DNA from 2 places in the Lysinibacillus canaveralius genome. Region 2 is predicted to be linked to the other one. Evidence: a T-box and tRNA genes for the amino acid it is inferred to sense, from the RefSeq annotation. Region 2 holds a T-box; the other holds one or more tRNA genes.
The links. The T-box of region 2 lies ahead of metG (methionine--tRNA ligase). A T-box ahead of a tRNA ligase gene usually reads a tRNA of that ligase, here a tRNA-Met.

Region 1 (16,260 bases), 2.1 Mb from region 2:
CATAAATTATTTGGATAATGTCTGTACAATTAGTTAGTACGTTCGTCATGTTTTTGGCAGGAATCATGGTGGGTGCAGTCATTGATTGTGTCCGGCACATGACCTCCTCTTTACCGAAAAAATCTATCTTTTACAAGCTGGCACCTTTTATAGAAATAGCTTTTTGGGCAATCCTTGGTACGATAACTTTCTATTTCTTGTTCTTAATTAAAGGCGGCGAATGGCGGGCAATTGATCCAATTGCCCAAATAGCAGGAATTATTTCATATGATTTATTTTTTCAGCCTATAATACGTTTCATCGGCAGAGTTTTTGTGAATATAACAATTAGGCCTGTTCTGTTTGTCGGTCGTCTTGTTTTCCTCATCATTCGAAAAATTATTCACATAGTAATCCGGATCGTGAAGTTATTAGTAAGACCATTTTCCAAAATCTATAAAACTTCTAAGAAACGGTTTAATTCCGCAAGATAAATACGTATAATAGGAAATAATACTATTCGAAGAATATGGGGGTGAACGGCGTGGCGCAGCGTCAACAACAAGAAAAAGTACATAGAGACTCTGTTAAAACGTTGGATAATGACTATGTCCGTTCAAGCGCGGAGCAGTTAAAAAAACAACAAATCAAACAACGTCAAAAAGTGTTAAGCCGTCGGAGACTAGCGGTATTTTTCGTATTTGCCGCTGTCGTATGTATCGCTTTAGTGAGTGCAATGATGAATCAGAATACCCGTTTGGCAGAGAAGGAAGAAGAGAAACGCCAGGCGCAGGAAGAACTAGCAGCTATTAAAGATCAGCAGGAAATGCTGAAGCTACAAATTACAAAGCTAGAAGATGATGAATACATTGCCAAATTGGCGCGTAAAGAGTATTTCCTCTCAGAAGATGGGGAGATCATTTTTACCATTCCTAAAGAGGACAAAAAAGAAGACGACGAGCAGTAACGAAAAAGGCGAACACGCAATACGCGACGTTTGCCTTTTCACATGGGGTAAATCATATGAAAGATTAAGGACTTTCAGCTGATTTGTCGTTTTATAGCGAGAGAGTGTTGTTGACAGGTAAACTTGGTCGGCTATAATAGAAGAGAAACTGATAAAAGTTTCGCGATATTTCAGGACTGATACAGTCGCTTAAATTTTAAGGAGGAGCATTTTTTTTATGTCAATTGAAGTAGGCAGCAAAGTACAAGGGAAAGTAACAGGAATCACTAATTTTGGAGCATTCGTTGAGCTGCCAGATGGCAAAACGGGTCTAGTGCACATCAGTGAAGTAGCAGACAACTATGTCAAAGACATCAACGAACATCTCAAAGTAGGAGATGAAGTTGAAGTAAAAGTGATGAATGTTGAAGCGGATGGGAAGATTGGTCTTTCGATTCGTAAAGCAAAGCCTCAAGCTGAGCGACCAGAGCGTCCGCAGCGTCCTCGTCGTGATAATAACCGTTCACATGAGCGAAACGATCGTCAGCCGAAAGAAAACTTCGAGCAAAAAATGGCACGTTTCTTAAAAGATAGCGATGAGCGTTTAGCTACATTAAAACGTGCCACAGAGTCAAAACGTGGCGGCCGTGGAGCACGCAGAGGGTAATTTGCTGGCTGTTTTAATTGTAGAAAAAGTGTGATATACAGCAGCGGATCATGCGAAATGCATGATTCGCTCTTTTTTATTCTTACTACATACAGGTAGCATGGAAGAGGCTGAGGTATATGTACCTCAGCCCTTTTGTTGTTGTATAAACAGCTTCACCAAGCCGATGAGTGTAATAATACCAATCACTAACCCGATCAATAGCAGAAGAATCTGCAGGAGAATGGGTGTCTCCGTTAAGAAAAAGCCAAGCAAAATAAACACTGCGCTGGCCGCACATAAAGCCGACAGTGTACGAAAATCTTTCATCATAATTTCCAACCTCCCCCTCCCATCATAATCGACTCGGAGATACAAAAAAAGGCTGGCCCTTATATTTGCCGATGGAAAAATCCATTTTTTTATATATTTAAATAAAATGAGCATCGACTGGGCTATTTTGGACGGATTGTGTCCTAATGAGTGACAAATTGTTCATATATTATTATAGTAAGTATAAGAACTTATAGAAGGGACGATGGGTGACAGATGGACTTTTAATCTTATTTTCGTGAACAATCGAAAGCGAATGTTTCAGCAAAATAGGATTAGTCTGCCCATTTTCCAAATGAAGAATAAAAAACGGCTTCTTTTTGCCGTTTTATTTGCCGACTAATCCTTCCAAAACACTTGGAGGGATTTTTTTCTCTCCATTTTACAGGAGGAATGAACATGAAAGAACTACTGCGAATTGAGCATTTAACATTAGAGGCAGGAGAGCGTCTTCTCTTTAAAGAGGCAGACTTGACAGTAAAGGAGCGGGAAATCATTGGTGTCATTGGCCGCAATGGAGCAGGGAAATCTTTGCTGCTTGCCGCTATTAAGGGAGAATTAAAAGAAGCTGAAAACCAGCTGAATTGGCGGGAAAACGTATCTATACAAATGGTTGAACAAGAAAGGGAAGCCTATAAAGGAAACTATTTGCCTTTAATGCGCGATTGGCATATCCCGGAATTACCATACGAACTGCTAAGCGGGGGACAACAGCTAAAGTGGCGTCTTGCCGAAGGATTTTCAAAAAAAGCAGAACTACTTCTTTTGGATGAGCCGACCAACCATTTGGATGAATCCTCTGTTGCTCATCTCATCAAAGAAATGAAAAGTTACGAAGGAACGATGATTGTTGTCTCACATGATCGGCATTTTTTAGATGAGGTCGCGACGAAAATTTGGTCAATTGAAGAACAGGGGATTGCAGAACAGGAAGGGAATTACTCCCATTATATTAATGTACGGGACGAAAGGAAAAAGGCTCAACAGGCAGCTTATGAAAAGCAGCAGAAAAAAGTAGAGCAAATTGAAAAGCAAATCGGTGAATTGACGTCATGGTCACAAAAAGCACATAGAGAGTCCACAAAGCAGGAAGGTTTTAAAGAATATCACCGTGTAAAAGCAAAGAGAACGGATGCGCAAATTAAGTCTAAGCGTAAGCTTCTGGAAAAGCAGCTGCAGAAGGAAAAGGTAGGTGAAGTAAAGCAAGAGCAAGAGGTGTTCTTTGATTTTCAAGGGAAGAAGAAGCAGGGAAGGCGTTTGTTTGAATTGAAGAATGCCAAGGTAGCCTTTAACGAAAAAATATTATTCAGAAGCCTTTATTTAACGGTTCAAAAAGGAGAGCGTATTGCTATTAGTGGTGACAATGGAAGCGGCAAAACCACTCTTTTGAAATTGCTGACAGGGGAGATAGAGCCTACAGGAGGAACTGTATGGCGTTCTCCAACAGCAACAATTGGCTACCTGTCACAGCAGGTATTTGATCTTCCACTTCACTCCACGCCAGCACAGCTGTTTGAGCGGGAAACGTTTGAAGAACGCAGCAAAGTACAAACAGTTATGTCACAACTTGGTTTTAGCCATCTTCAGTGGGAAGAGCCGATTGAGAATATGAGTATGGGTGAGCGGGTGAAATGTAAGCTTATGCAATACATTTTGAATGAGACAGATGTTCTGCTGCTGGATGAACCGACAAACCATCTTGATCTTCCTTCTCGTGAACAATTGGAAAGAACATTGGTCCATTATCCTTGTACGTTGATTGTCGTCTCACATGATCGTTATTTCCGGCAAAAAGTCACAAAGGCTGAGATAAAATTAAGTGAGCCGGAGCGCAAAGTGCCGCAAAAAGGGATAGATGAGAAAGAGGAACTGCGGATGAAGCTTGAAAACGAACGTCAGCATGTACTAGGAAAGCTGAGTATATTGACGAATAAAGATGAAGAATATGCAGAATTAGATGCAAAGTTCCTAAAACTGACAAAAAGAATCAATGCATTGAAATAATAAAAAAGCGTAGAACGATCTAAAATCGTCCTACGCTTTTGATATGACCCGTACGGGATTCGAACCCGTGTTACCGCCGTGAAAGGGCGGTGTCTTAACCACTTGACCAACGGGCCGTTGGTGGCGGCAGAGGGGATCGAACCCCCGACCTTACGGGTATGAACCGTACGCTCTAGCCAGCTGAGCTACGCCGCCAAAATTAACAACAAAGACTATATTACTAGCGATCACCAAAAGTGTCAAGCAATTATTTAATAAAAATCTTATGTATTTATTTATCACAATGTCAGCATTTTCGTCGAACAATTTTTTGAAGACAATGATACAAACAGACAAAATTCATCGCATCATTTTCTTATAATAGACCCCATATAAAGGGGGAGGAAAATTGGTGACAACACAAGCTTTACGTCAATTATCGAACTTAGATGGTGAGCAGGTGATAGGAAATGACAAGAAACTTGCTTTTTTACTACAGCTCACTTTTTTAGGCGTCAGTTTCTTTTTAGCGAAGTCCGTCTTTTTCGGAGCAGCAGTCCCGTTTTTTGTCCCATTTTGGGCGGTTGTAAATCTGCGTTATCAGCATGTGAAATGGGCGACATTGATCGGAGGATTGGTTGGTACTTTAACGCTTGGATTCGGGCAATTGGTTATTGTTTGTCTGCAGATTTGTGCTTATCAGTTATTTAAAAAAATCAGGAAGCTGCCATTACCTGTACTTGTGATGCTGGCGACCCTTCTTGTCCAAGTTGGATGGCAGTGCATTGTTTATATGGGTTGGCCGCCGTCAGACATTCAATTTTATATTGCTTGTGAGGTAGTACTTGCAACGCTTATGACGATTTTTCTGCACTTCACGCTGCTGCCTCCATATCGCTTTTGGGCGGCAGAATGGACCTATGAACGAGCTGGAGCTGCGTTTTTCATCCTAGCTGCCATATTAACAGGCATGTCAGCCTTTTCTTTTTCCATCTTTAATTTAGCTATTATCTCTCTTCATCTTTTCATTTATGTTGCTGCATTTGTAGGCGGTGTTACATTATCTACAATTATTGCTACGATATTAGGGACGATCGTAGGGATGGCCGAGCTTTCATTTACAGGCATGCTGGCTCTCTATGCACTGACCGGAGTTTTCGCCGGAAGCAGTATGAGAATGGGAAGAATCGGTATTGCCTTTAGCGGTATAGCCCCAAGCATTTTCTTTTTTTTCTATGATGCGACATTACCACTGGACATTGTTTATTTTGCTTCCATTGCTACTGCGACCCTCTTGTTCCTTTTGATCAACCGCTCTGTATTAGAGAAGATGCGGGTACTTTTTTATCCGAAACGAGAAGAGGTATTAGTAAGGCGGCAGGAATGGCTGACCAATAATATGGCCCAAACAATCGAGCAGTTCCAACAGTTTGTTTTTTTCATGAAGGATCTTGTATTTGATCGTTTCACTGAACAGTCTGCTGCTCCAAAAAGCCTGCAGCCTTGCAATATATGCCAAGAATGCTTCAGGTACGACCATTGTTGGGGAGAAGAGAAGAATATTGTGGAGCCCATTTCACAATATTACAGGGCGAGGGCCTCTAGAAAAACAGTTGCTACTGTACAGGCAGAAGAATTGTTAAAAGGAAAATGTATTAAATCTTCAAAGCTGCTGCAGGAGCTGGAGCGGGTATTATACAATGAGCAGATGAATAATCAGCTTTTCCACGGAAAAAAAATGATTGCCTTACAGCTGCAGGATGTAAGCCATCATTTGAATGGGCTGCTGCAGCAAATGCAGGACGAATCTGTAACGTTTCAATCGATGGAAAATGAATTGCTTGAACAGCTTCAAAGTGCACAGTTGAATTGCTTTCAAGTGGATATATTGTCTAATGAGGTGGGGAGACGCCGTATCGTCTGCTCCATTACAGCAGAAAAGGCTGAACAGGTAACGGAGCTCGGTGAGCGGGTATTGCTCCCGATGCTGTACGAGCGATTTTCAGAACCGTTTTATGTAGACCGTATTGATTATAAGGAGGTACCATTTCCTTATGTAGAGGTACGTGTAAAATCATCTGTTCGCTTCACTATGGAGCAGGGGATTTACAGTCAAGCCAAGTATCAAACATCGGGGGATGCTCATGCACTGTTTCCGATTCATGAGGGACTAACGGCTGTTATGCTGTCCGACGGAATGGGACAAGATCGGCGTGCCCGTAAGGAGAGTGATACACTCATCCGGATGCTGCGGGAATGCTTGACGTACAATATGGATCCAGAGACAGCCATGCATACCATCCATTATGTTATGTCTCTCAAGCGCGACAGTGATATCTATGCCACAATTGATTTTGCACTTGTTGATCTTCAGCACGGCTCGCTCTGGTCCTGGAAAGCAGGAGGAATTGCTACCTATATTCTGCGGGGGAGAGACGTTCTGAAAATTGAAGGCAACGCCGCTCCAGTAGGGATGATGCCTACCTTCTCTATTGAAACGGAATCGCTTCGCCTGATGGCAGATGATATAATTATTATGGCCTCAGATGGCTTATTTGAAGGAACGAATAACTGGAGTAAACAGGAAACTACTTTCTTGAAGCTGCTAAAACAGACAAATAAACCACATCTTTCAGCCGATGTGTTATTGTACGATGTAATGGCGCAATATAAGCGTATGTTTGATATAGACGATGATTGTACGGTCATTGCCTGTAAAATAAAGCATATTAACCCGGAGTGGTCGGTATTAAATTTAGTATAAGAAGGTGAAGAGATGAGAGGATTCGAGAAAAAGGTACTGGCGTTTATCAAGGACGAGCATTTGATAAACAGGGGAGACCGGCTTCTCGTCGCTTGTTCGGGGGGCGTCGACTCAATGGCGCTTCTCCATTTTTTTGATCGGAATAAGGAATTATTACATATTGAGCTATACGCGGTACATGTAGATCACATGCTTCGCGGAGAGCAATCAGCTGGGGATAGAAAGTTTGTGGAGGCTTTTTGTGCAGCCCGCAATATTCCCTGCTTCAGTACAGGGGTTCCAATACCTGCTATTTTAAAAGAGCAGGGAGGGAATTCCCAGGCGGTCTGCCGGCAAGAGCGTTATACTTATTTTGCTTCTGTTATGAAGGAGCAGGATATAAGGAAACTGGTAACAGCACATCATGCGGATGATCAATTAGAATCTATCCTGATGGCGCTTGCCAAGGCAGGAAGTGTCACAGGTATGATGGGTATCCAGGTGAACCGTCCATTTGAAAATGGCCATGTAATTCGTCCATTTTTAATGGTTACAAAAGAAGAGATAAGGGAATATTTAAAAAAAGGTAGTATTGATTACAGGGAAGATGCAAGTAATGAGAAGGATGACTATACACGTAATAGGTTCCGTCACCATATTGTACCTCTCTTAAAGGCAGAAAATGCCGCTGCCGCACAGCATGCTGTTCAATTATCGCTGCAGGTTGCTCAAGATCAGGCGTATTTACAGGGGCTCGCTCAACAAGCTTTTGACCGTTTAGTCACAAAAAAGGCCGAAAATTGCTATGAAGTTGAAATTCATCCCTTTATAAACGAGCCACTTGCTTTACAAAGAAGGCTCATTTTAATACTATTAAACTATCTTTATAACGATACAAGCACGTTTCAGCGTCATGCATTATGTACGTCCATTTTGAATTTATTCCAGACGCAAAACGGGAATGCCATGTTGAATTTGCCGGATTCATTTCGGGTAAGCAGGCAATATGGCAAAGTGTTATTCCATCAGGAGCAGGAAAAAGTACCCTTTTTCCCCTGCGAGCTTACTGTAAACGAATGGAATGAGATGATGGATGTTCGTGTGTACATAGGAGAACCCTCTCAAATGACCGCGCTACAAAGTGACGAGGCGCAAGTATTTTATTGCAGCGCCGAAAAGGTATCCTTTCCATTACGCGTAAGAACTCGCGAAGAGGGAGACCGAATACAGCTTCCAGGCATGACTATGCCAAAGCGTTTATCCCGCCTCTTTATAGACGAAAAGGTTCCTCTTGCTAAGCGAGATGAGTGGCCGCTACTCGTTGATGTTCACAATGACATATTGGCAGTGCTAGGATTACGTGTAAGTAATAAATTTTCCAGAACAAGACGGGCTGATGATGACTGGGTGTTCATTATCGACCGGAATGAGGCTGGAACGTTTGAACAATCTCGAGGAGGAATCAATGATGATTCAGAATGATATTGAAAAAATTATGATTACAGAAGACCAAATCCAGGAACGTATTAAAGAACTGGGTGCGGAGTTGACAGAGCTTTATAAAAGCGATTTCCCGCTGGCTGTCGGCGTACTGAAGGGTGCAATGCCATTCATGACGGACTTGATGAAACGTTTCGATTCCTATGTTGAACTTGATTTTATGGATGTTTCGAGTTACGGCAATGCAACAGTATCTTCTGGAGAAGTAAAGATCCTAAAGGACTTGAATACAAGTGTGGAAGGCCGGGATGTCATCATTATCGAGGACATCATCGATAGCGGTTTAACATTGAGCTACTTAGTGGATTTATTCAAGTATCGTAAAGCGAAAACGATTCGCATCGTTACGCTTTTAGATAAGCCATCAGGACGAAAGGTCGATCTGAAGGCGGATATTGTTGGTTTTGAAGTACCAGATGGTTTTGTAGTTGGTTATGGTTTAGATTACGCAGAAAAATATCGTAATTTACCTTACATCGGGATTCTAAAACGAGAAGTTTACTCCTTTTAAGTAAAATACGTGTAACGATTTCGACAAAAATCGTGCAAAACACATTTTATCTAGGGCTTTTCGTTGTATGTGGAAATCATCGTATGTTAAGATTTTACTTATAGTTTTTCTGTAATGTTGTGAGGAGGCTGGGGATGAATCGAATATTTCGATACACCATATTTTATTTGTTAATCTTTCTCGTAATTATCGGGATTTTTGGCACATTCAACGGGGGAAATACTCCAACCGAAGATCTTACGTATCACGAGTTTTTACAGGCCTTGGACGAGGATACGATCGATTCGGCGACAATCCAGCCGGATAGCGGCGTATACGTTGTAGAAGGTAAAATGAAAGGTGCTGAAGAGGGAGAGACGTTTACTGTTAATCTGCCTCAAAATAACCAGACATTAATGGACCGCTTGACGAATCTTGAGCAGGCATATCCAGATGTTACATGGGAAAAGGCACCAGAAACGAGCGGCTGGGTTCAGTTCTTTACTGGCATCATCCCGTTCATTATCATCATTATTTTATTCTTCTTCCTATTGAGCCAATCTCAAGGCGGCGGTAATAAAGTGATGAACTTTGGTAAATCGAAAGCAAAACTTTACGATGACCAAAAGAAAAAAGTTCGCTTTACAGATGTAGCAGGCGCTGATGAAGAAAAAGCAGAGCTTGTCGAAGTTGTAGAGTTCTTAAAAGACCACCGTAAATTCACTGAAATTGGAGCTCGTATTCCAAAGGGAATTTTATTAGTAGGTCCTCCTGGTACGGGTAAAACTTTACTTGCTCGTGCAGTAGCAGGGGAAGCTGGCGTACCGTTCTTCTCGATTTCAGGTTCTGACTTCGTAGAGATGTTCGTCGGTGTTGGTGCATCGCGTGTTCGTGACTTATTCGAAAATGCGAAGAAAAATGCACCATGTATCATCTTCATTGATGAAATTGATGCTGTTGGTCGTCAGCGTGGGGCCGGCTTAGGCGGCGGTCACGATGAACGTGAACAGACATTGAACCAATTGCTTGTTGAAATGGACGGATTTGGTGAAAACGAAGGTATTATTATCATCGCTGCAACTAACCGCCCAGACATCCTGGATAAAGCGTTATTACGTCCAGGCCGTTTTGATCGTCAAATTACAGTGGGTCACCCAGATGTAAAAGGACGTGAACAAATTCTAAAGGTGCATGCACGTAATAAACCACTTTCAGATACAGTGGATTTATCAGCGGTGGCACAACGTACTCCAGGGTTCTCGGGTGCAGATTTAGAAAACTTATTAAATGAAGCAGCGCTTGTAGCAGCTCGTAAAAATAAGAAAACCATTACTATGATTGATATTGATGAAGCTTCTGACCGGGTTATTGCTGGTCCGGCAAAAACGAGCCGCGTTTACTCTGCAAAAGAGAAAAAGCTTGTTTCATTCCATGAAGCAGGTCACGTAGTTGTCGGTTTAATGCTAGATGAAGCGGATACAGTGCATAAAGTAACAATCGTGCCTCGTGGCCAAGCTGGTGGTTATGCAATTATGTTACCGAAGGAAGAGCGTTTCTTCACGACGAAGCAAGAGCTATTAGACCGTATTGCGGGACTTTTAGGTGGTCGTGTAGCAGAAGAAATCGTACTTGGTGAAGTTTCAACAGGTGCGCATAATGACTTCCAGAAAGTAACTAGCATTGCACGTGCGATGGTCACAGAGTACGGTATGAGTGATAAAATTGGAGCAACTCAATTTAGCTCAAGCTCGGGTGGAAATCCATTCTTAGGACGCGATTTCAATACAGACCAAAACTATTCTGATCAAATTGCTTATGAAATTGACCAGGAAGTACAGCGTATCGTAGGAGAACAATACGAGCGTACACGTCAAATTTTAACGGATCGCCGTGATTTACTTGATTTGATTGCCAATACTTTAATGGAGAAAGAAACATTAAATTCGGAAGAAATCGAGCATTTACGTGATCATGGTGAGTTACCACCCGAATCGGTAAAGCTTATGAAAGAAAATCAAGCAAAAGAAAATACGGTAGAACCGACAATTGAGGTAGCGGGCACACCTACTATTAACAATGATGTTCTTGGTAAAGAGCAGGAGCCATCAGTTGTGGATTTACCAAAACCGGGACCAGAGCTTAAAAAACAGCAAGGTATCGATGAAGATCCAAAACGAGATTAATCTAAAAGGACAAAGCATTCGCTTTGTCCTTTTTTATATGCGTCCGGTATATGCATCGGCATGTAGAAGATGAGTTTTGATTCCCTAAGACAAAGTAGAGGTTAGCCGGGAACAAGGATATCTGTGGCAGCACGGAAAGCTTGCGGCAGGGGCAACGGTCTGAGGTGTGCAAGTCCCTTAGAGGGCTGGAGATTACTAAATGATAAATCCTCTATCGAAGGTCCTATCAAGCACATGATGCTGCTGGAAGATAAGGGAGTATATGTAGGAATCCGGCGTACTATTTTCAGATAGATGAAGCTGTTACGTTTGTGCCTTGGCAGGAAAAGAATCTGAAACTATTCGCGGCAGTTCTTTCTATGTTATTATTTTTAACAAATGGACAGGTGGTGAGTATATGATTTTGGTGTTAGATGCAGGAAATTCAACGATTATATTAGGCGTATATCATAACGATAATTTAGTTCATCATTGGCGTATGAGTACGGAGAAAAAAGCGACCGAAGATGAATATGCTATGAAACTTCAATCGTTTTTCACACATGCAGGCATTTCGTTTGATCAAATTTCAGGCATTATCATATCCTCCGTGGTACCTCCAATTATGTTTGTACTAGAAGAAATGTGCAAAAAGTATTTTCATGCGAAACCATTGGTTGTAGGTCCAGGCGTTAAAACCGGCCTTAATATAAAATATGAAAACCCTAGGGAAGTCGGAGCGGATCGAATTGTGAATGCCGTTGCAGCAGTGCAATTATATGGCGGAAGACCATTAATTGTAGCTGATTTCGGTACGGCCAATACGTATTGCTATATTGATGAAAAGGGAAACTATATGGGGGGAGCTATAGCCCCGGGTATTTCTATTTCAACGGAGGCCCTTTATACAAAAGCTTCAAAACTGCCTCGGGTTGAAATTGCAAGAATGGCCAATATTGTAGGAAAGAATACGGTGGCAGCAATGCAGGCCGGCATTTTTTATGGATTTATCGGACAGGTGGAAGGTATTGTAAGCCGTATGAAGGCAAACAGTAGAGAGGAGCCTCTTGTTATTGCCACAGGGGGCTTGGCAAAGCTGATTGCTGACGAAACAGAAATGATCGACATCGTTGAGCCATTACTGACGTTAAAGGGCTTATATATCATTTATAAAAGAAATCAATAAGAAATGGGGAATGAAAATGACAGGAGACTACTTAGTAAGGGCAATTGGCTATAACGGGCAAGTACGGGCATTTGCTGCGCGTACGACGGAAGCGGTAAGTGAAGCTCAGCATCGCCATAATACATGGCCCCTTGTTTCAGCAGCATTAGGGCGTGCCATGACTGCCAGTGTTATAATGGGAGCTATGCTGAAAGGTGAAGACAAGCTGACAGTGAAAATTGAGGGGAACGGTCCGATCGGTCCCATTATCATTGACGCCGATGCAAAAGGGGATGTACGGGGCTTTGTAACAAATGGACAAGTACACTTCGATTTGAATGAACACGGTAAGCTAGATGTCCGCGCGGGGGTAGGAACAGAGGGTTTTCTAACGGTAGTAAAGGATCTTGGAATGCGGGATATGTTCTCTGGACAGACACCGATTGTATCGGGTGAAATTGCAGAAGACTTCACGTATTATTTTGCATCATCAGAACAGGTGCCTTCCTCAGTGGGGTTGGGAGTCCTTGTTAATCCAGATAATACAATTCTAGCAGCAGGCGGCTTTATTATTCAGCTAATGCCTGGATGTGAAGAGGGAACGATTGATGCTATCGAGCAACACCTGAGCACAATCGAACCCGTATCCAAAATGATTGAAAAAGGAATGTCGCCGGAGGAAATTTTAGAAGCTGTTCTTGGGGCAGAAGGCAATGTTCAATTGTTAAGTACAATGCCGGTTAAATTCCAATGTCAATGCTCTAAAGAGCGGTTCAGTGCAGCGATTCTGGGGTTAGGTGTAAAAGAGATTCAAGATATGATTGATGAGGTTGGTCAAATCGAAACACAATGTCATTTCTGTTTAGAGACATACAATTTTTCGGAAGCCGAATTGCAGGGGTTAATTAATGAAATCAACTCGCAAAAATAACAGTACTAGACAAACACCACCTACACCGAATCCCGTACCACTAACACAACGACGTTTAAAAACAAAGCCGGCTCTCGCCGTAATGGGTATCTTATTACTGGGTAATTTATTTTGGTTCATTTTATGGGTATGGCCATCTGATAAAGATCAAAGCGGGGAGGAAACTGTCGCTTCGATTGATGGTGATAAAATTACACGCCAAGAGTGGCTGAGTGAAATGGAAAGCCGCTATGGAAAAGAGACGCTTCAGGACTTACTCAATGAAGCGGTCATGGAAAAAGCGGCAAAGAAATATGATATTAAAGTAACAGATGAAGAAATAGATTTAGAAATCGCTCTCATGCGATCGGCACAAGATGCAACTGATACAGCGAATTTAACGGATGTGCAGCTTCGACAAAAAGTCCGTGCCCAGCTGATTCTAGAAAAGGTATTAGCGAAGGACGTTTTGATTGAAGAAGAACAAACGGCTACATATTATGAGGAAAATAAATCCTTATACAATATTCCTACCTCATACAGGACAAGTATGATTGTTGTTTCTTCAAAAGGGGAAGCAGCAAGTGTAGAGGAGGAACTGAAAAGCGGCTCCGAATTTTCTGTCCTAGCTCGTGAGCGCTCTTTAGATACAGCGTCTGCTAGTCTTGGAGGAGATATTGGTTTTATAACAGAGGACCAGGAGTCAATTGACCAGGCAATTTTAAAAGCGGTTAGTGATTTAAAACCGGAGGACATTAGCAGCCCTGTCAAATTAAATGACGGGCGTTATGCGCTCTTACAGCTTCAGGAAGTATTAAAGGGACAAGCATTCTCATATGAGGAAGTAAAAGGACATATTTCAAGAGAGCTTGCAATGGAGCAATTATCTCCTACAATTGCCCCGGAAGTATTTTGGTCTGAGTTTGGGGCAGAATGGTTTTATGGAGAAGCCAAATAGATAGCGAAAGATGGTGAAATGGACTTTTTCACCTCTTTCTTTATATTTCAAGTTTTCAAAAAATATCTGAAAAATATTAGGCGTTTCATTGACAAAGGTAATAGGAAATTGGTAAGATTAAGTTAATAAAAACCTATTTACTTGGTAGGAATTAGAGGAAGGATGAGATTCATGAGTAAATTAGCAAATTCTGTAGCGGATTTAGTAGGACGTACACCGATTGTGAAATTAAACCATGCAACAGGGGAAAATGAAGGTACTGTATATGTGAAACTGGAGTACTTCAACCCAGGTTCATCAGTAAAAGACCGTCTTGCATTAGCGATGATCGAGGCAGCTGAAAAAGACGGCACATTAAAACCAGGCGGTACAATCATTGAGCCGACTTCAGGTAATACAGGAATCGGCCTTGCGATGATTGCTGCTGCAAAAGGCTACAAAGCAATCCTTGTTATGCCAGAAACAATGTCTTTAGAGCGTCGTAATCTACTGCGCGCATACGGTGCACAATTAGTATTAACACCTGGCCCAGAAGGTATGAAGGGTGCTATTGCAAAGGCAGAGGAATTATCGGCTTCAGAAGGGTACTTCTTGCCGCAGCAATTCAAGAACGCGGCAAACGCAGAAATTCACCGCTTAACAACTGGTCCCGAAATTGTTGAAGCATTTGAATCAGAAGGATTACAATTGGATGCATTTGTAGCGGGTATCGGTACTGGTGGTACAATTACAGGTGCTGGAGAAGTACTAAAAGAAAAATTCCCTAACATTGAAATTATTGCTGTAGAGCCAAAAGATTCACCGGTTCTTTCAGGCGGTAATCCTGGTCCGCACAAAATCCAAGGGATCGGCGCAGGCTTTGTACCAGAAGTATTAGACACAGAGATCTATGATTCTGTATTCCCAGTAGAGAATGAAGTAGCTTTTGAAAACGCACGTAAAGTTGCGCGAGAAGAAGGTATCTTGGCTGGTATTTCTTCTGGTGCTGCGATTTATGCAGCAATTGAGGCAGCGAAACGTCTAGGTGCTGGCAAAAACGTCTTAGCGGTTGTGCCATCAAATGGTGAGCGTTACTTATCTACACCGTTATATCAATTCGAAGACTAATAAAAAGGACCATTTTCTATTAGAAATAGGATCCTAAGTAGGCGCAGCGAGAGATCGTTGCGCCTTTTTATGTTCTTATTAGCTTTCTTTCTCAATTTCGAGTTTAATAGTAAGTAATTGCAGAAAATTTGGAGGTTTTTATGTCGGTAGTAAAAGTAGAATCATTTTCATTCTCGATGACGAAGGATGCATTTTTTTATAGTTTTAAACAACAAGCTCAGAACGAAACAGAGTATGCGTTTTTAGAAAGCGGAAGAGGCGGCCATTATTCAATTGCCGCTCTCAAACCTTTTGCAACTGCCTATTCACAGGAAGAAGGCCTGCGCATCTGTTGGGATAATGGTCAAACAGAGATAAGGAAAGGCGAGCCATTGGCACAGCTGGAGGGACTTATTGACGAGTATAAATTACAAAGAGATATGCATCTTCCTGTATTCCAGGGCGGGGCAATTGGATTTATCTCTTACGACTATGTAAGAAAGATCGAAGTGCTGCCGGAAATGGCACAAGATGATTTACAGGTCCCTGATCTTTTCTTTTATTTATTTGATACATGGGCAGTACACGATGTAAAGACTGATACAGTGACATTAATGAAATTATCAACTAATGACAAAGATTTAGAGGCATGGGCAGCTGATTGGCACCGCTATGCAAAGGCAGGCTTGCAGGCACGTCTATTTGGGCAGGAAAGAGCAATAGAAGTAAAACCGGATGAAAGTGAATTGACTGTATCGTTTTCTGGCACTTCCTTCGAAGAAGCGGTCCGAAAGATTCAGCACTATATCGGGCAGGGAGATGTTTTCCAAGTTAACCTTTCTGTGCGCCAGGCAAAGCATCTGCATACGACGCCGCTAACGATGTATGAGGCCGTTCGCTCGTTCAACCCTTCTCCTTACATGGCAATGATTGCGAATGAAGAGTTCGCGGTTGTAAGCGGGTCACCGGAACTGCTGATCAAACGAGAGGGCAAAGAACTTTCAACCCGTCCGATTGCAGGAACAAGGCCGCGTGGTACTTCGGATGATGAGGATATCGCATTGGCAAACGAACTAATTCAACATGAGAAAGAGCGGGCAGAACATGTTATGCTTGTGGACCTAGAACGCAATGACCTTGGTAAAGTATCTGCCTATGGTACAGTTGAAGTGAATGAATTCATGGTCATTGAGCGCTATTCCCATGTGATGCACATTGTCTCGAATGTTAGAGGTCAATTGGCAGATGGAAAAACAAATACAGATGTTATCCGAGCGATGTTCCCAGGCGGTACGATTACAGGAGCGCCGAAAATTCGTACGATGGAAATTATCGAAGAACTTGAGCCTGTACGACGCG
Region 2 (16,260 bases):
AACAGCTGGGCGGGAACAATTATTGATAGGGTTGACACAAAAAGATTACTAATTTTTCTCGATATAACGAGGGGCATTTTCGTACTTGCCTTATCTATCATTACAAATATACCGTTAATATATGGAATTTCGTTTGTTCTCCAAATGATGAACGCTGTATTTACTACTGCTTCGTTCGTATATATGACGAAGTTAATTGAGACATCACAGCAGCAACGATTCAATGCGTGGAAAAACTTCGTCCAATCGTCAGGCTTTATACTTGGTCCAAGTATAGCCGGTTTGCTTTTCCTAATTGGTACACCACAGCTGGCGATTGTCGTGAACGGAATTACCTTATTTATTTCAGCCATTTTGATTTGGCGTCTGCCGAATAGGCAAGCTGAGCGTTTGGAAAATGGAACCATCTCCTTCCAAATGATTCGGCAAGACTGGAGAAAAGTAGCTCTTTTTTCGAAAAAAGAGCGATTGGTGAGTGTAATCTATATCCTCATTAGTACATTGATTGTCTTTATGACTGCATTGGATTCTCTTGAAGCTGCCTTTGCGCAAATGGAATTAGGTCTAACAGAGGCAGCATATGGACTTTTAGTAAGTGTGGCAGGGCTTGGTTTCATAGCTGGTTCTCTCCTCAATGCGAGATGGCCATTCAGTCCGCTTCTATCCATGAAGTACGGAGTGATTTTTATTGCGTTAGGCTATTTGATATATGCAATATCCTATCATTTTTCCATTGCCGCTTTTGGATTTTTCCTGCTGACATTTGCTCATTGTTATGTAAATATCGGCTTTATCACCTACATCCAGCAAAGTATCCCAACAGAGCTTCTCGGAAGGTTTACTAGTGTCTTTAGTTTGTTTGAATCGCTCGGTTCACTTTTCTTTGTCTTGCTCTTTGGCATAGCAGCTGAACAATGGGAATTACGGACAGTTGTGTTATCCGGCAGCTTTGCGCTTGGACTGCTTGGGATTGGTTTGATGGTGGTCATACGTCAAGGAAGAGTGTCTTTTACTGTTAGATGAATGGATGTTCTGTAATGTTCCAGTAGTTTTGTAAGAAAGCCATGGCGTTTATAAAAAACTTTGATTAAAAATCCTGTGTTGTTATGCAGGGTTTTTTATTCGCCAATCGGACCATTTAGTGGAATAACTTTTAGAATTATTGTTAAAATATGGATTATATAGAGCGCTTTTATACTTCACACAAGAATACATACACTCCGAATTATTTGAACTTAAACTAGCTCTTTTAAGGGTGGAAATTTGTGTTGAAACAAGACGAGGCCATTTTTTAATAGGGGGCATATTATGAAGGCAATAATTTTCGATTTTGATGGAACATTAGCAAATACACATTACCAATATGTTTTTATGCTTTTCAACGTGTTTTTAAACATTATGATAACAAAGTACTTTCCTCTGAAGACATAAAAGCAATGTTTGGTCCTTCTGAAACTGGAATAATTAGAGAGCATTTAATTCATAAAGACAAGGAAGAAGCAATCGAACTATTCTATTCTAAATACTCAGAGAACCATACGAGTCTAGTTAAAGTAAATGCTGAAATCAATAATTTATTACAGTATTTAAAAGAGTCAGGAATTAAATTAGGCATCTTTACGGGGAAAGCCAGAAGGAGCTTGGATATTTCTTTAAGGCATTTACAAATGGAGGGATTATTTGAAGTGATCATCACAGGTGATGACGTAATAAAGCCAAAGCCAGATTCAGAAGGATTATTTAAAGCATTAACTTTATTAGGTGTTGATAAAAATGAAGCATTATTTGTAGGGGATAGCGATGCCGATATTTATGCTGGTCTAGTCGCTGGCGTTCAGACGGTGGGTGTTCAGTGGTTGCCCGACTATCAAACATTAGAATTTAGCTATACGCCTGATTATAGCATGAGCAGTATAAGTGAGTTCATGAATTTTATAAAAGTGGGTGTCACAAATGAGTGAATGGTTGGATTGGGCTAAGAGAATTCAGGCATTATCACAAGCAGGGTTAACTTTTTCAAAAGATATATATGATATTGAGCGTTATGAGGAGTTACGGAATATTAGCGCAGAAATTATGTCAGCATATACAGAGCTTGAGATTGATAAAATTAAAAATTTATTTACCAATGAAACTGGATATCAAACTCCAAAAGTAGATGTACGTGGAGCTGTATTTAGAAATAATCAAATTTTATTGGTCAAAGAAACTATTGATAATAAATGGTCTTTACCTGGTGGCTTTTGTGATATCGGTTTATCCCCTTCAGAAAATGTTGTAAAAGAGATAAAAGAGGAATCTGGATATGATGTAATACCTGTAAAATTACTTGCTTTACTCGATAAAAACAAATATGATCATCCGCTTGAAGCTTATCATTATTATAAAGTGTTTATACAATGTGAGATTATCGGAGGTACGCCGACAGCTGGCGTTGAAACAAATAGTATAAAGTTTTTTTCTAAAGATAATTTACCCGAACTATCTACTAATAGAAATACTGAAGCACAAATAAAAGCACTTTTTGATTTTATCGAAGACCCTCACAAAGAGACTATTTTTGATTAATTTATTACATGATAACAAAGTCACTGTAAATTAAAATGGATAAAATTATTCTGTAAAAGGACCATTTAACGGAATAATGCTTCACTGCCTTTTAAGAAATGGTTTCACTTTTAGAAAATCAATTAAAAGGAGAAAAAGACAAAGTCGAAAAAAGACTTTGTCTTTACTCTGAAGCCCTCATTTAGAATGAAAGCTCTTTTCATTTGAAAGCTTCCTGTATTTCCTCCAAAAATTGAGGGTCAGTTAATACCTGAAGTTGAAATTCATTGAGGTTACGGGATAGTTTAATCTGTTCGAGAACGGACAATTCATTCGTCAAAAGAACGATTTCTGTCCGATCTGCCTCCTTGTTGGTTGCATACATCGCATTTGTGAGTACAAACATTGTTGAACCGCCTTTTTGTCCGGCGTGCTGCAGCCAAGATTGATTTTGGGGGTTCTGCATCAGTTGTTCTGTAATAGGATCCAAATATGTATGGACTTCTGGCGGGAAATAATCTTTTCTATTGAGCTTAGCCATCAATGAAGCATAATCGGCGGCTGTTGCTCGCGGCAAACGGTCTGACCAAACCTTTTGGACATCTGTTGTTAAGTATTGCTGGATGTGTTTGATGTCTTCCTGACTAGGGGGAGTCGATAGCCATTTTTTATGAATCTGTATGGCACGGCTTTGATATTCGCTCTTATCCATCTTTTCAAGGGCAGCAGCTAACTGGTTTTTTTCAAGCCCTCGTTCATTGATGATTTGGACAGGGATATAAAGTGTGCTGACTAGGGGATAAAGCTCCTCATGCTGTTGGAAGCCAAGGTCATCGATGGTGCTGTTTATTTGCTCTAATCCGATTCTATGAATTAAATAGTCTGTGTTGGCATTGGAGCTATATAACATCATGCCATTTGCCACTTCTTTCAGCGGAACAGCGCTTGCACCGTTTAGGCTATCCAACCAGGCTTGATGTGCACCGCCATCTGTTTTTGGAATATAAAAATGCTGCAGCTTTTCAACAGCAACGGGTTCCTCTGCGTCAAGCCGTCCATCCGCAGCTGCCTGTGCATAGGAAATGGCAATGATGAATTTAACAGTGCTTGCAAGAGGCAATGGTTTAGCAGCGTTTACTTCCACTACTGTTTCACCATTACGCTGGATGATCAGTGCAGCATGATCAGTATCTCCGTATTTTTTGATATGTTCATAAATAAAGGCCGGGTTTGATTTATTTATTTGCCAAATGAATAGTCCGATGCCTAAACAAATGACCAGTAAGAAAATAGCAGTAAAAAACTTCATTCTCAAAAGCTCCTTCCTAATACAGTAGTACGATTAGACCGTAACGGAGGTTTCAATCTTTTCAGACTTATTATAATATTTAAATATATCCATGTCTTAAAGTCTGCTTATTTTAGAATTTAGTGGGATTGAAATAATCTAAAAATTCCCGAGGTAATATTGAAAATTGCCGAAGCACGTGCTATGATATTTTCCAATACATAGGAAAAGCGTTGATAAGGAAAGTATGTAAGAGGTAGTTTGATAGAGAGCTTCTGATGGTGGAAATGAAGCAGATGAGCCTTACTGAAAATGACCTTGGAGCTTCGTACCGAACCAGCTGGTGTAGGCTACGACGAGAACGGCACTCGTTATAACGGCAGCAGTATGAACACGTACTGATGGAGGCAAATGGTGTGAGCTATTTGCGAATTTAGGTGGTAACACGAAGCTATTCGTCCTAATCGTAATGATACGGTTAGGGCGTTTTTTATTTTTAGGAGGGGAAACGATGAGTATTTTTATCGGAGGTGCCTGGCCATATGCGAATGGTTCATTGCATATCGGCCATATTGCGGCATTGTTACCGGGAGACATTTTGGCAAGGTATTATCGTCAGAAAGGAGAGCGTGTTCTGTATGTGTCAGGTAGTGACTGCAACGGGACGCCTATTTCCATTCGGGCAAACCAGGAGCATACGACGGTGAAAGCGATTGCCGATAAATATCATCAGGAATTCGCTGAAACGTTTCAAAAGCTAGGATTTACTTATGATCTATATACAAGAACAGACGACCCGCATCATCATCAGACAGTACAAATACTATTTCAAAAGCTGCTCGAACAAGGATATCTATACACAAAAATGATCGAGCAGGCGTATTGTCCAGTCGATAAGCAGTTTTTACCGGACCGTTTTGTAGAAGGGATTTGCCCGAATTGCGGGGCAACGGCAAGGGGAGACCAGTGTGATCAATGTTCCAAAATTCTTGATCCGCTCGACTTAATAGGAAAGCGCTGTAAAATCTGCGGCAGTGAACCGGAAATACGCAGGACAGAGCACTTATATTTATCCTTCAGCGCTTTTCAGGAAAGACTGGAGCAATTCACAGCGCAGGCAGAATCGGAAAAAAGATGGCGGGAAAATGCCCTGTTGCTTACGAAGCGCTATTTGGCAGAAGGTATCCCGGACCGGGCAGTCACAAGGGACCTGCCAAACGGTATAGATGTGCCGGTACCGGGCTTTGAAGGGAAGAAAATCTATGTCTGGATCGAAGCGGTCGCAGGCTATTATACAGCGAGCGTGGAATGGGCAAGGCTGCACGGCGAGGATATCAAACAGTGGTGGGGTAAAGAAACCCCTGCTTACTACATACACGGAAAAGATAATATTCCGTTTCATACTATTATCTGGCCGGCAATTTTGATGGGAAGCAGCATACCTGCACTGCCGACGCATATTATTTCGAATGAATATATGACGCTGGAAAAGAAAAAAATCTCGACGAGCAGGAACTGGGCAGTCTGGGTGCCCGAGCTGCTGGAGCGCTATCATCCGGACACGGTGCGTTACTTCCTGACTATGAATGCACCGGAAAACCGGGATACTGATTTTTCCTGGCGGGAATTTATTTACAGCCATAACAGCGAGCTTCTTGGAGCGTTCGGCAATTTTGTGAACCGTACACTAAAATTCATCGAAAAATCCTTTAACAGCATAGTGCCGCAAGCAGAAGTGGATGTGAACGTTTTGAAATCCACCCATGCATTGTATAAAGAAGCAGGTGACCTGATAGAAAAGGGGCATTTCAAACAGTCACTGGAGTCCATATTTGCCTATGTAAGGGAGGCTAACCGCTATTTCGATGAACGTCAGCCATGGATTCAACTTAATGAGGATATAGAAGGCTGCAAACAGACACTGGCGACATGCACATTCATTATTGGTAATCTCACACAGCTGCTGCAGCCATTTCTTCCGTTTGCAGTAGAAAACTTGAAGCAAATGCTCCAAGTCGAAGGGTGCTCATGGACTGTTCAGGAGCAGCTCCCTGCCAAGCTGGCTCCTGTAAAGCCACTCTATGAACGGCTTGATGTACAGCTGATTGAAGAGGAGGTCGCAAAGCTGGCTCAGATATCTGAACAATAAGAGTATATGGGGACTCTTCGATATGCTGGAGTCCCATCTAGTTAAAGAATAATTTTCTACATCCATATTCTTTTATAGTCGATTCGTCCGTGCGAATCGAATTGGATATTCCGGTAATGCAGGTCATCGCTGAGAAACTGGCGATGTGAGCGGTGGTTCAATAATTTCAGGCAGTACACATGTTGTAATTGTGTTTCAATCGTACGGATCTTGTCCAAAATTGCTTCTGCTGTATCAAGGCCTACCGCTTTCTCGATCAGGCCCGTAACCGCTTCCTGCAGTTCATCAGCTGCCATATGCAGGATTGTTTTCGGTGAACCTGTATAAAGGGCGATTAAGGACAGCACAACGTCCTTACCTAAAGCATAACCGCCGACAAATAAATCATAGCTGGACGAAACATCTGTAGGAGGCAGTCGGAAATCAACAAGCTCAAGCGTACTTTCAATACCATAGTTTGCAAGCGCTTTTTGTAAAATTGCTGCCTCTCGTTCATGGTTGGCTCCTTCCCGTATTTGCTGAAAGCCAATTTTTAATGGAGGGAACTGTTGTGCAGGGATGCGTAGTTCGGCTTTCCTTGAAGTTGATATTTTTCCGTACTCCCAGCTATAGGCCGGGACCTCTCTCTGCTCTTTCATGAGATACTCGTGCTCGTCTATAAGGGAGTAAATCGTCTCACGATAAAGTGGGTCAGAAAGAGGGCCTGACCGCATGTTGAGGGAAATAAAATCCGCTCCGTCTTCATGGAAGACAAGTTCTGTTGATGGTACTGCTTCCTGAAAAGACCTGAACGAAAGTCCAAACCCAGCTTCCGAGTCCGTGTAGAGAATCTCGATCCCGTCTATCCAGGGCCGCTGCTTGAAATAGCGGGGGAATACGTTCAACAGTAGTTTCTCCGCTGTTTCCTCTACGAACATAAAAGGACCGCAGCCGATTTTTCCATCATCCTGAAACCGTGGAAGAATAGCCGTCCGATAGCTTGCTAAACATTGCGGAAACAATGCGTAATCCTTCGTCAACGTAATAGTTAACTCATAGTCATGTGAAATTTCGATATCCTCATAGCTAAAAAAGGCATCGGTGAAGGAGGCAGCTCTTTGAAGGGACCATTTGATGTCATGAGCTGTAAGCTGCTTATTGTTATGGAAAAAGACATCCTTTCTTACAATGAACCGCCATGTCCGATTATTCTCTGTTTCATAATGGAATAAAAGATTGGCTTCTGTCTTTTGGGTTGTTGAATTGTAGGAAAAAAGCGTTTCATGGAGCTGTTCTGCAAAGTGCAGGTCATGACGGGACAGCCCATGCAACGGATCGAAATTGATAACTACCTTATAAAAAGGCTGCCGGAATATCTGTTTATTTGCTGGAAGCTGCTGGACACCGTACCGGTCCATTAACCATTTTTCAGCGACAGGATGCTGTAATAGCTGTTGAGACATTAGTAATGTATAAGCTTCGTGGAAATGTTCCTGCTGCCAGAGAGAGTCAAACACCTGATGGATCGCTTCGAGCTTTGTACGGTTTAATGTAAGAATCGGCTTTTTCCCGCGACCGCGGAAAGGTTCCCACGTAACGGTCTGTTCATTGGCCAGCCGCTGGATGATAGTCTTTGCATAACGGGCCGAACAGGACCAAATAGCAGCTAGCTCCTCAATGGATGTATGTGTGGGCTGCTGTTCATTAAAATGTGAATAAAGCGCTAATTCATAATGCATGGAGAGCTCCTCTCTTAAAAGGTGAACACAATATTTGTAAGTGAACACTTTTTGTTCTCTTTTTTCTACTGTACCCTGGAAAAAGAGGTGATACAAGATGAATCTTTATGCTAACAAGACGTTCCGCCAATTATACAGCATCAAGGTACTCTCAGCTGTAAGCTCTACCATCTATACATTCATCATTCCGCTGGTACTGTATGATTTGACGAAATCAGCCGTAGCAATGAGTACGATGCGAATGGTGGAGTTTTTGCCAAATGTACTGTTGGGGATGATTGTAGGGGTAATCGTCGACCGGCTCAATCGCAATATTATGCTGATCTACGGGGGACTCATCCAATTTGTTCTTTCCGTATGTTTACTTTTCTCCATAACAGCTGAGCAAACGACAGTCTGGCACTTATATGTTCTCGGCTTTCTGCTTTCGATGATTGGCTATACAATCGGGAATGCATCAAACGCAATTACTCCGCAGCTATTCGAAAAATCATTGATGACAGATATTCAAGCAAAGTTTTCACTCGTATTTACGATTAGTTCCATTATTGGGCCTTCTATTGCAGGGATGCTGTTAGTCTGGTTCGACTACGATGCTTTTCTATGGCTGTATGTAATTTGTATGGGACTTAGCTGGCTGGTCGCCTGTATGATCAAAAAAACCGATACGCCCGTACACCCTCAGCAGCAATCAATCTGGGCGGATATGAAAGAAGGCATTCGAGAGCTGGCAGGGAACAAGCAGCTATTCACGCCAACAATTACTATTCTGATCAGTAACTTTGCCTCGAGTTTAATCATTGGTGTCATGACGTTTTATGTCCTAGATATCCTTGGGAACACAAAGGAACAGCTTGGGCTTATGTATACGATTGCAGCAATCGGCGGCATATTTGGCGCCAAAATCATGAAGCCGCTGCGCAGCAGGTTCAGGCGAGGACAAATCTATTGTTCTCTTGTCCTTATGGAAGCGGTTATACTTATCGTATTTTTCTTTGCTTATAGCTGGTGGCTGCTCGGTATACTGCTTGCATTTCGGACATGTATAAGTGTCATGACCAATATTATCTATTTAGCGATACGGCAGGAAACGACACCTAACCATCTGCTTGGTAGAGTGGCGGGGACATCTTCTATGCTGATGAAGTTGGTGGTCCCACTCGGTTTGATGATTGGGGGCTTTTGGGCAGAAGCATGGCCGGTACCTTATATCTTTTTCATCTCCGCACTAGCGGTTCTTCTGAATTACTTTTTACTGCAACGGGCGAAGTTTAGTGAAATAGAATAGAAAAAAATGTAAAAAGTCCATGGTATAATGAAGAAGCAGCAAAAGAAAAGGAGTAAAGGTATGGCAGTAGATATCAATTATAAATTTTGGAACGTATGCATGATACGGCATGATGATCAGGTGCTGCTTCTAAACAGAACGCATGATGACTTTTCAGGCTATATACCACCTGGAGGAAAAGTAGATTTCCCGGAGAGTTTCACAGCCTCCGCCATCCGTGAAGTAAAAGAAGAGACAGGGCTTGATGTAAAAAACCTCAAGCTGAAAATTGTCTATGAATATGTGAATCCGACAAAAAATGATCGTTACATCATTTTCAATTACATAACGGATGAATTTAGCGGGGAACTTCTGGAGGAAACAAAAGAAGGAAAACCGGAGTGGTACCCGATCAGTGAGCTGGACAGTCTGCCGATGCAGCCCTCCATCAGACGCCGAATCCCGTATTTCTTCAAGCCGGGCACCTATGAAATTCAGGTGGTATGGGATGAGGAGAATGATCGGGAAGCAGAAGTAGTGGTAAAGGAAACATAGGCGGAGATAATAAAATTATTAATTTTACTCCGTAAAACAAGCATACCCCTGTTCAAAATTTAGGAAGGGGATATGCTTGTTATTCAATTTGGTACATACATATGGGCTAAGTCCCCAAATTAATGCACTTTTAATCAGTAAAAAGTTAAAAATTCACGTTCATTAAATAACTGGATATATTCACCCGAAGAGATACACTGAATTTTAACAGTTATCGAGAATAGTGAAAAACATTGAATAATGAAAAGAAGTAATTAATTTTATTAACTTTTAAATAAATATTTTTGATTTTATTTTTAAAAATAATTAACTTTGGTTATTTACATTTTAAAATAATTCATTGTATAATCGAATTAATCAAATGAAAGGAATTGTATTATGGCTCATAAAGTAATCACCGATTGTCCTGTCTGCAGTAAAAAATTGAAAATTACGAAGTTACAGTGCTCTCATTGTCACACTACGATTGAAAATGAGTTTGAATTCTCTAAGCTAGCCACCTTATCACAGGATCAGCTTCATTTTGTGGAAGTGTTTTTAACATGCAGAGGGAATATTAAAGATGTTGAAAAGGAGCTGGGGATTTCATATCCAACGGTGCGCGGCAAGCTGGCAGACATCATTTCATCCCTAGGGTACGAAGAGAAAAAGAAAAACGAGATGGACGAGAAAAAAATTGTTACCATGTTGGAAAATGGCGAAATCACTCCAGAAGAAGCCATTAAGCTCTTAAAAGACGAATAGGAGGCATATAGGATGAAAGAGGAAATTACAAGAGTGTTGACAATGGTTCAAGAAGGCAAGATTGATGCAAATAAGGGGTCAGAACTGATTCAAATATTAAAGGAAAAGGATGAAGCAGGTAATAAGTTTTTGGAGAAGCCGGCTAAATATTTAGATAAAACCTTGAAAATCCGTGTGGTTTCAGCCGAAGATGATAATGTTACGGTTAATTTGCCTATAAAACTTGTCAAAGTCGTATTAATGGCCGGCCACAGCATCGCAGCAAGCATTCCTCAATCGGAAAAGTATGTGAAGGATATAGACATAAGCCTTATTCTAGAAGCAATCGAAAACGAATTAGATGGCCAAATTGTCGATATTAAATCGGCAAACGGAGATACCGTGTCGGTCATCATTGATTAGTGATCTGCCTATGATGCATGTAAAAGTGAAAGCGAAAAACATACGTTTTACGATTCCTATCCCGTATGCTATTTTAAATATTGCTATCTCAATTTTAACCTCAAAATTCATTCAGCAAAACGTAGAAAAATGGACCAAAGAACACTTCGAAAGAAAAGAACTCGACGTTCCTTTTCCGCTAATAGATAAGAAGACGCTAAAGCCGATCGTGAAGGAACTGAAAAATTGCAAGGGCATCGTGCTGGTAGATGTCAAAGCAAAGGATGGTACAGAAGTTAAGGTTAAACTTTAACCGACTTTAGAATGCAGCGACTGAATAGCATTAAAAAGCCTATTTTCCCGACCGCTGTACCGAGAAAATTAGGCTTTAATTACTTATAGCAGCCTCTTTTATAAAATTACGTCTTTAATAAAGACATCTCCCTTTACAATAATATTATTTTAAAACTCACCTAGAAAAACACACCAATCAGATCACTCCGCTTAAGCAAGAAGAAATCCTGCCCAGCCGGCTTCATAAAACAAGAGAAACTACAGATTAAAGGTTTCCTGCCCAATCAGCCTGTACTGAATTAGATTATATAAAATAAATGGCTATATTTCTGGTAGAAAGTTTAAAGGGATACAGCTATTTATTATGTGAATGGCAAAACTTTATAGTAATCATATATCAACGCTTTTAAATGATAGGAGAGAATAGCAAAGTGGACCAATATGAACAGATTAGACAGAATATACTCAATTACTATCAGAACCATCAGCTGTCCAGGCCGTTCATCGTAGCAATTGATGGCTTAAGCGGGGCGGGTAAAACAACCTTTGTCAATCAACTGAAAAGCGAGCTCGATACTATTCTTGTTATTCATATCGATGATCATATTGTGGAGCGCGAAAAGCGCTATGAGACAGGACATGAACAATGGTACGAGTATTATCAATTACAGTGGGATACGGTTTTTTTGCAAGAACAGCTTTACAAAAAAATACACCAAAATGAGCTGCAGTTATATTTACCGTTCTATGATAAAGATTGTGATACATGTACGTATAGAACGATTCACTTGTCGCCTTATCCAATCATAATAATTGAAGGGGTTTTTCTGTTAAGAGAGGAATGGAAAAATTATTATGATTATATTGTTTTTTTAGATTGTCCGAAGGAAATTAGATATGAACGTGTGCTTCAACGGGATACATATATAGGAAATGTAACAGAGAGATTGAAAAAATATCAAGAAAGATATTGGGCAGCTGAAGACTATTATGTAAATAAGCAATCCCCATTAAAAATAGCCCACAGTATTTTTAAACCGTAACTAGAAATATACTAGCAATTGAAGAGTATTTCATCATTAGGGGAAAACCATAAATAATAAAACCATATGTAAGGAGAAGCATGCCTTGTAAAGGCGCTTCTTTTTTTATGCGCTTTGCCGGGTGTTATGAATGCCTCGTTTTCATCAGTATTTTATAGTAATCATGTGGCTTTGAAATAAAGTTCGATAATTTATAATAAAGTCTGATCATTTATAAAGAGGATTGATAATTTGTAAAAAAGTTTGATCAAATTCCTCTGTAGATAGGCAATATATTTTCTTTTTCCATAAACGGGACTTACTGTTGTATAACGCTCTAACTGCGTTTACTTCAATAAGAATAATGTAAAAAAGCGGACATACCTTCTTATTAGGAGGGGTTATATGTCAAAAAGGATAGTGATGGCTGCTGGAATACTTATAATGGGAATAGCATCATTTAGCTTGTTAAATATGCCCTTAGCATTTAATACTCCTGTTGCGAATAAAGAAGAACAAAAACCATTACTTACTAAAGAAGAATCTACATTGAAAATGGTAATGGAAAAGCTTCAGGAGAAATATGTGGGAGTTGACGTGAAAACAACTTCAAACAAAGAATTGATGATACAAGTAGTAGGTGATGAAGAATATTTAAATTCCGTAAAAAAGGACATGGAATATATCACTAGAAATGTAATTAAAAATTCGATATTAAAAGAATATATTGTCGTTTTTGAGAGATGGGATTTGATTGGTGGTTCAGATGAAATTTCCAATAAAGAACTTCATATAGTCAAAACTTTAATGGAAGGTTTAAGAGATTACGGCGTAATCAATAATATAGGTATTAAATATCAAGAAACATCTATTACCATTCGTACATCAATAAAAGGTTCGGATCAAAATGCAAATAAGTTAGCAATGGAAATTGAAGAGTCAGCAAATGAAATCTTACAATCTAAAGAATTGAAATCGTTATCGAATATTGACTCTTATAAAATTAAAATAATGAATACTAAAGGGAAAGAAATAAATTAGTTTACTTATAAAACTAAGCGATGTTGGCATCTCTTCTCATTGTGCTAATCGGGTGTTTTAGCACAATAACTGATGAACTACTTTGCAGTTGTCATGTTTACAATATGGCACAATCGGGCGCGATGGTTGAATACCATATTAGGAAATGATTAAATTTTTTTCAAAACGGGGTCTTTTAATTTAACTTAAAATATGGGTCTGTGGGTTATTTTTGATCAAACTTTATCCTAAAGCTACAAATCATCAGGAAAAAAAGCAGCGATAGGTAGAAAAGAGGGGAAAATATCTTCAATCTTCAAAAAGATAAGTATACGGTGAAGTATTTCATACTCGGGTTGGGATGATGAGTATATTTTCAGGGGATGCAGCAGTAAGCATCCAGGCAGAGAATAGAACAGCGGATACTTTATTGGTAAAACCATTTGATATGGAAGTTTTACCAGCAGCTGATTTATCTAAAAAAGTGGAGAGATTTGGTAAACAATCGGCGGAAATTTCATTGTTACTTCACAACTTTCTTTTATAATCATTTGGCACATGTTATTTGTTTCGAGAAGGGAGTTGTTATGGTTGGAAAGTGAGAAGAAGACAAGGAAGTCTAGCGGTATGTTGTACAAAACCATATGGAGATGGCATTTTTATGCGGGTTTGATTGTCGCCCCGTTTTTAATCATTTTAGCCATCACGGGTGGGATCTATCTGTTTCAACCCCAGATAGAACAGCAGTTGTATCAAGAATATTATGAAGTATCCCCAGCAGGAGAGAAAATTTCCGCTGATGAGCAGATTGCGGCAGTGAAAGAAAACTATCCGGGGGCACTGGTGACGAGTTATCGTCCAGGGGAGGCGGAAACCCGTTCCAGTGAGGTAGGAATCAGTGTAAACGATGAATCCTTTACGATTTTTATGGACCCGTACACAGGAAATGAGATTGCTCGATTAAACAGCGATGAACGGATTATGGATAAGGTTGAGAAAATACATGGTGAATTGATGATGGGAACAATGGGGGATCGTATCGTGGAATTGGTAACCTGCTGGGCCGTTGTACTGATCGTCTCAGGGCTGTATCTTTGGTTTCCACGCAAAAATAAAGGACTGGCAGGCATTATATATCTCCGTTTAAAAAATGGAAAACACATATTCCGAAGAGATTTGCATGCGGTACCTGCATTTTGGGTAACTGGAGGAATGTTGTTTTTGATCATGACCGGGCTGCCATGGTCAGGATTTTGGGGGACGAACTTTCAAAACCTCATGACAAATGCGGGTATGGGGTACCCGCCCTCTGTTTGGACGGGAAGTGCACCACAATCCATTACAAAAACAAAAGAAATAGCCGATGTACCGTGGGCTGCAGAAAATTTAGAGGTGCCGAAATCTACAGTACAGGACTATAAAACATTATCCATTGATAATTTGATGCATGTAGCTTCTCTTGAAGGTATTGATTCCGGCTATACCATCTATATTCCCCAAACAAAGGAAGGCGTCTATACGCTGTCCGCTTTTCCAGCAAAGGCACAACATGAAGTGACGATGCATATCGACCAATATTCAGGGGCGGTATTGGCAGATTACCGCTATGACAACTATCATTTCATGGGCAAGGTAATTGCCTGGGGGATTACGTTACATAAGGGGACACAATTTGGTGTCATTAATCAGCTGATCGGCTTACTAGTCTGCGCTGGAATCGTTTTGACAGCAGTGAGCGGTTACTATATTTGGCTGAAACGGAAACCTAGCAAAAAATTAGGTGCGCCATCAGCGCCGAGTGTAAAAAAGATGAAAGGTTTTTTATTTGTCCTCATCCTGCTCGGCCTGCTTTTCCCGCTTGTTGGTTTATCACTGCTCGTTATATGGCTGCTTGATTGGCTGCTGATTCAGCGAATTCCAGCGATGAAGCAATTTTTTAATGCCTAAACAAATAGAAGAAGGAAGGTGATCTCGATGAACAAAATATACTGCATACTTGCCGTCTTATTGACTTCTGTTTGTTTGACCGCCTGCACAGCGGATCCCGAGGCTAGCCGGCTTTATAGGCAGGAAGCGCCGTTGGAGGCTGAAATTATTGTGCCAGCGCCGTTAGAAGCAGGAAAAACTGAAGCGATTAGAGTAATGCTTACGCAAGACGGAAGTTCGGTGGAAGATCCAGAATTCATTCATATGGAAATTTGGAAACGGGACGGCACCGTCCAATATGGAATGACAGAAGCACACAATGACGGGCAGGGACAGTATAGTCTAAGCAAGAAATTTGAAAATGAAGGTCTTTACTATGTTCAGGTCCATGCAAAGTATCACGACTCCCTTATTATGCCTACAAAGCAGTTTATTGTTGGTGAGTTGTCGGAAAGCGACAAGCAGGCTTTGCAATCCGATGTCCCCGCCGCCGGAGGAAGCGCCGGGAAACATCATTAATAAGAGGAAAAATAAATAATCTAGCATTTAAGTTCAAGTAAAATAAAAACAACCAGTCGCGGGCACGAGACCTGCGGCTGGTTGTAATGCTTTTGGGACATCGCATTTGAAAGGCTTCTCAGCCAACTTCAGAAACATTAAGCAGATAATGAAAAGGGTAATGATGCTATATTGTTTCTGCTATTACATATGCTGCTCAATTGCCTGTTTAATCGTCGATTGAATCATTGGTATATCATTGTTTGTAAACGTAAGGCGTACGAAGCTTTCATCCATCTCCAGCGCTTCAGACAGGAAGCTTGCCAGCCCGCGGGCACGACGGTCAATTTGGACAAGGACTTCGACGCTGCCGGATGATTGGTTAAGGAATGCTACTTCGAGTTCATCCAGGCGGCTTCTATATGTTGGGTTTGTCGCCGAGAACTCAAATTCTTGGATAAATACGTGAGGTGTACGGAAACGTTTCGGCGCTGTCTCGCAATCTACCTTTTTTAGGCGGAAGCCGAGTGACTTCACAGCATTTAATACCTCGTTTGCAAGGGATGATGCATTTACCTCGATATAGTCCTTATCAGATGGGTCGACCGCCATTTTTATATCAAGCCCAGTTTGTACCCATACTCGTGTGTTGCCGGAAGTAATCGGTGTTGTATAGGGAAGGTTGAAAGAAAACGGAATGGATTTCTTTTCGCCGGCTCCGATTGTGAATGGCTCGCTGACTTGGAACTTTGTAATTGCAGCATGATCTGTATATTTTTTATCATCCGCTTCACGAATATAAGTCGTATAAAGTGTCAAATAGATGCGATCGATATTTTGCTCGACATTAC

Region 1: it has a tRNA-Met gene. The T-box ahead of metG (methionine--tRNA ligase) is inferred to sense a tRNA for this amino acid. The anticodon was not compared.

The regions. Positions count from the first base shown of each region.
Region 1 is NZ_CP154840.1:4,537,611-4,553,870, forward strand. It holds gene yabP (sporulation protein YabP) at 1-18, shown strand, start outside; gene yabQ (spore cortex biosynthesis protein YabQ) at 18-473, shown strand; gene AA0Y26_RS22850 (FtsB family cell division protein) at 524-946, shown strand; gene AA0Y26_RS22855 (S1 domain-containing RNA-binding protein) at 1,164-1,592, shown strand; gene AA0Y26_RS22860 (hypothetical protein) at 1,719-1,904, opposite strand; gene abc-f (ribosomal protection-like ABC-F family protein) at 2,304-3,908, shown strand; tRNA gene AA0Y26_RS22870 (tRNA-Glu) at 3,953-4,024, opposite strand; tRNA gene AA0Y26_RS22875 (tRNA-Met) at 4,027-4,103, opposite strand; gene AA0Y26_RS22880 (SpoIIE family protein phosphatase) at 4,300-6,651, shown strand; gene tilS (tRNA lysidine(34) synthetase TilS) at 6,664-8,112, shown strand; gene hpt (hypoxanthine phosphoribosyltransferase) at 8,099-8,641, shown strand; gene ftsH (ATP-dependent zinc metalloprotease FtsH) at 8,776-10,803, shown strand; gene AA0Y26_RS22900 (type III pantothenate kinase) at 11,201-11,968, shown strand; gene hslO (Hsp33 family molecular chaperone HslO) at 11,985-12,878, shown strand; gene AA0Y26_RS22910 (peptidyl-prolyl cis-trans isomerase) at 12,856-13,815, shown strand; gene cysK (cysteine synthase A) at 13,987-14,922, shown strand; gene AA0Y26_RS22920 (anthranilate synthase component I family protein) at 15,063-16,260, shown strand, end outside.
Region 2 is NZ_CP154840.1:2,048,926-2,065,185, forward strand. It holds gene AA0Y26_RS10325 (MFS transporter) at 1-1,023, shown strand, start outside; gene AA0Y26_RS10330 (HAD family hydrolase) at 1,362-1,961, shown strand; gene AA0Y26_RS10335 (NUDIX hydrolase) at 1,954-2,568, shown strand; gene AA0Y26_RS10340 (serine hydrolase) at 2,768-3,856, opposite strand; T-box leader at 4,060-4,301, shown strand; gene metG (methionine--tRNA ligase) at 4,347-5,984, shown strand; gene AA0Y26_RS10350 (ABC transporter substrate-binding protein) at 6,041-7,702, opposite strand; gene AA0Y26_RS10355 (MFS transporter) at 7,800-8,990, shown strand; gene AA0Y26_RS10360 (8-oxo-dGTP diphosphatase) at 9,018-9,524, shown strand; gene AA0Y26_RS10365 (DUF2089 domain-containing protein) at 9,903-10,268, shown strand; gene AA0Y26_RS10370 (SHOCT-like domain-containing protein) at 10,281-10,670, shown strand; gene AA0Y26_RS10375 (hypothetical protein) at 10,681-10,962, shown strand; gene AA0Y26_RS10380 (kinase) at 11,375-11,986, shown strand; gene AA0Y26_RS10385 (hypothetical protein) at 12,371-13,006, shown strand; gene AA0Y26_RS10390 (hypothetical protein) at 13,347-13,532, shown strand; gene AA0Y26_RS10395 (PepSY-associated TM helix domain-containing protein) at 13,544-14,932, shown strand; gene AA0Y26_RS10400 (FixH family protein) at 14,960-15,430, shown strand; gene AA0Y26_RS10405 (sporulation protein) at 15,614-16,260, opposite strand, start outside.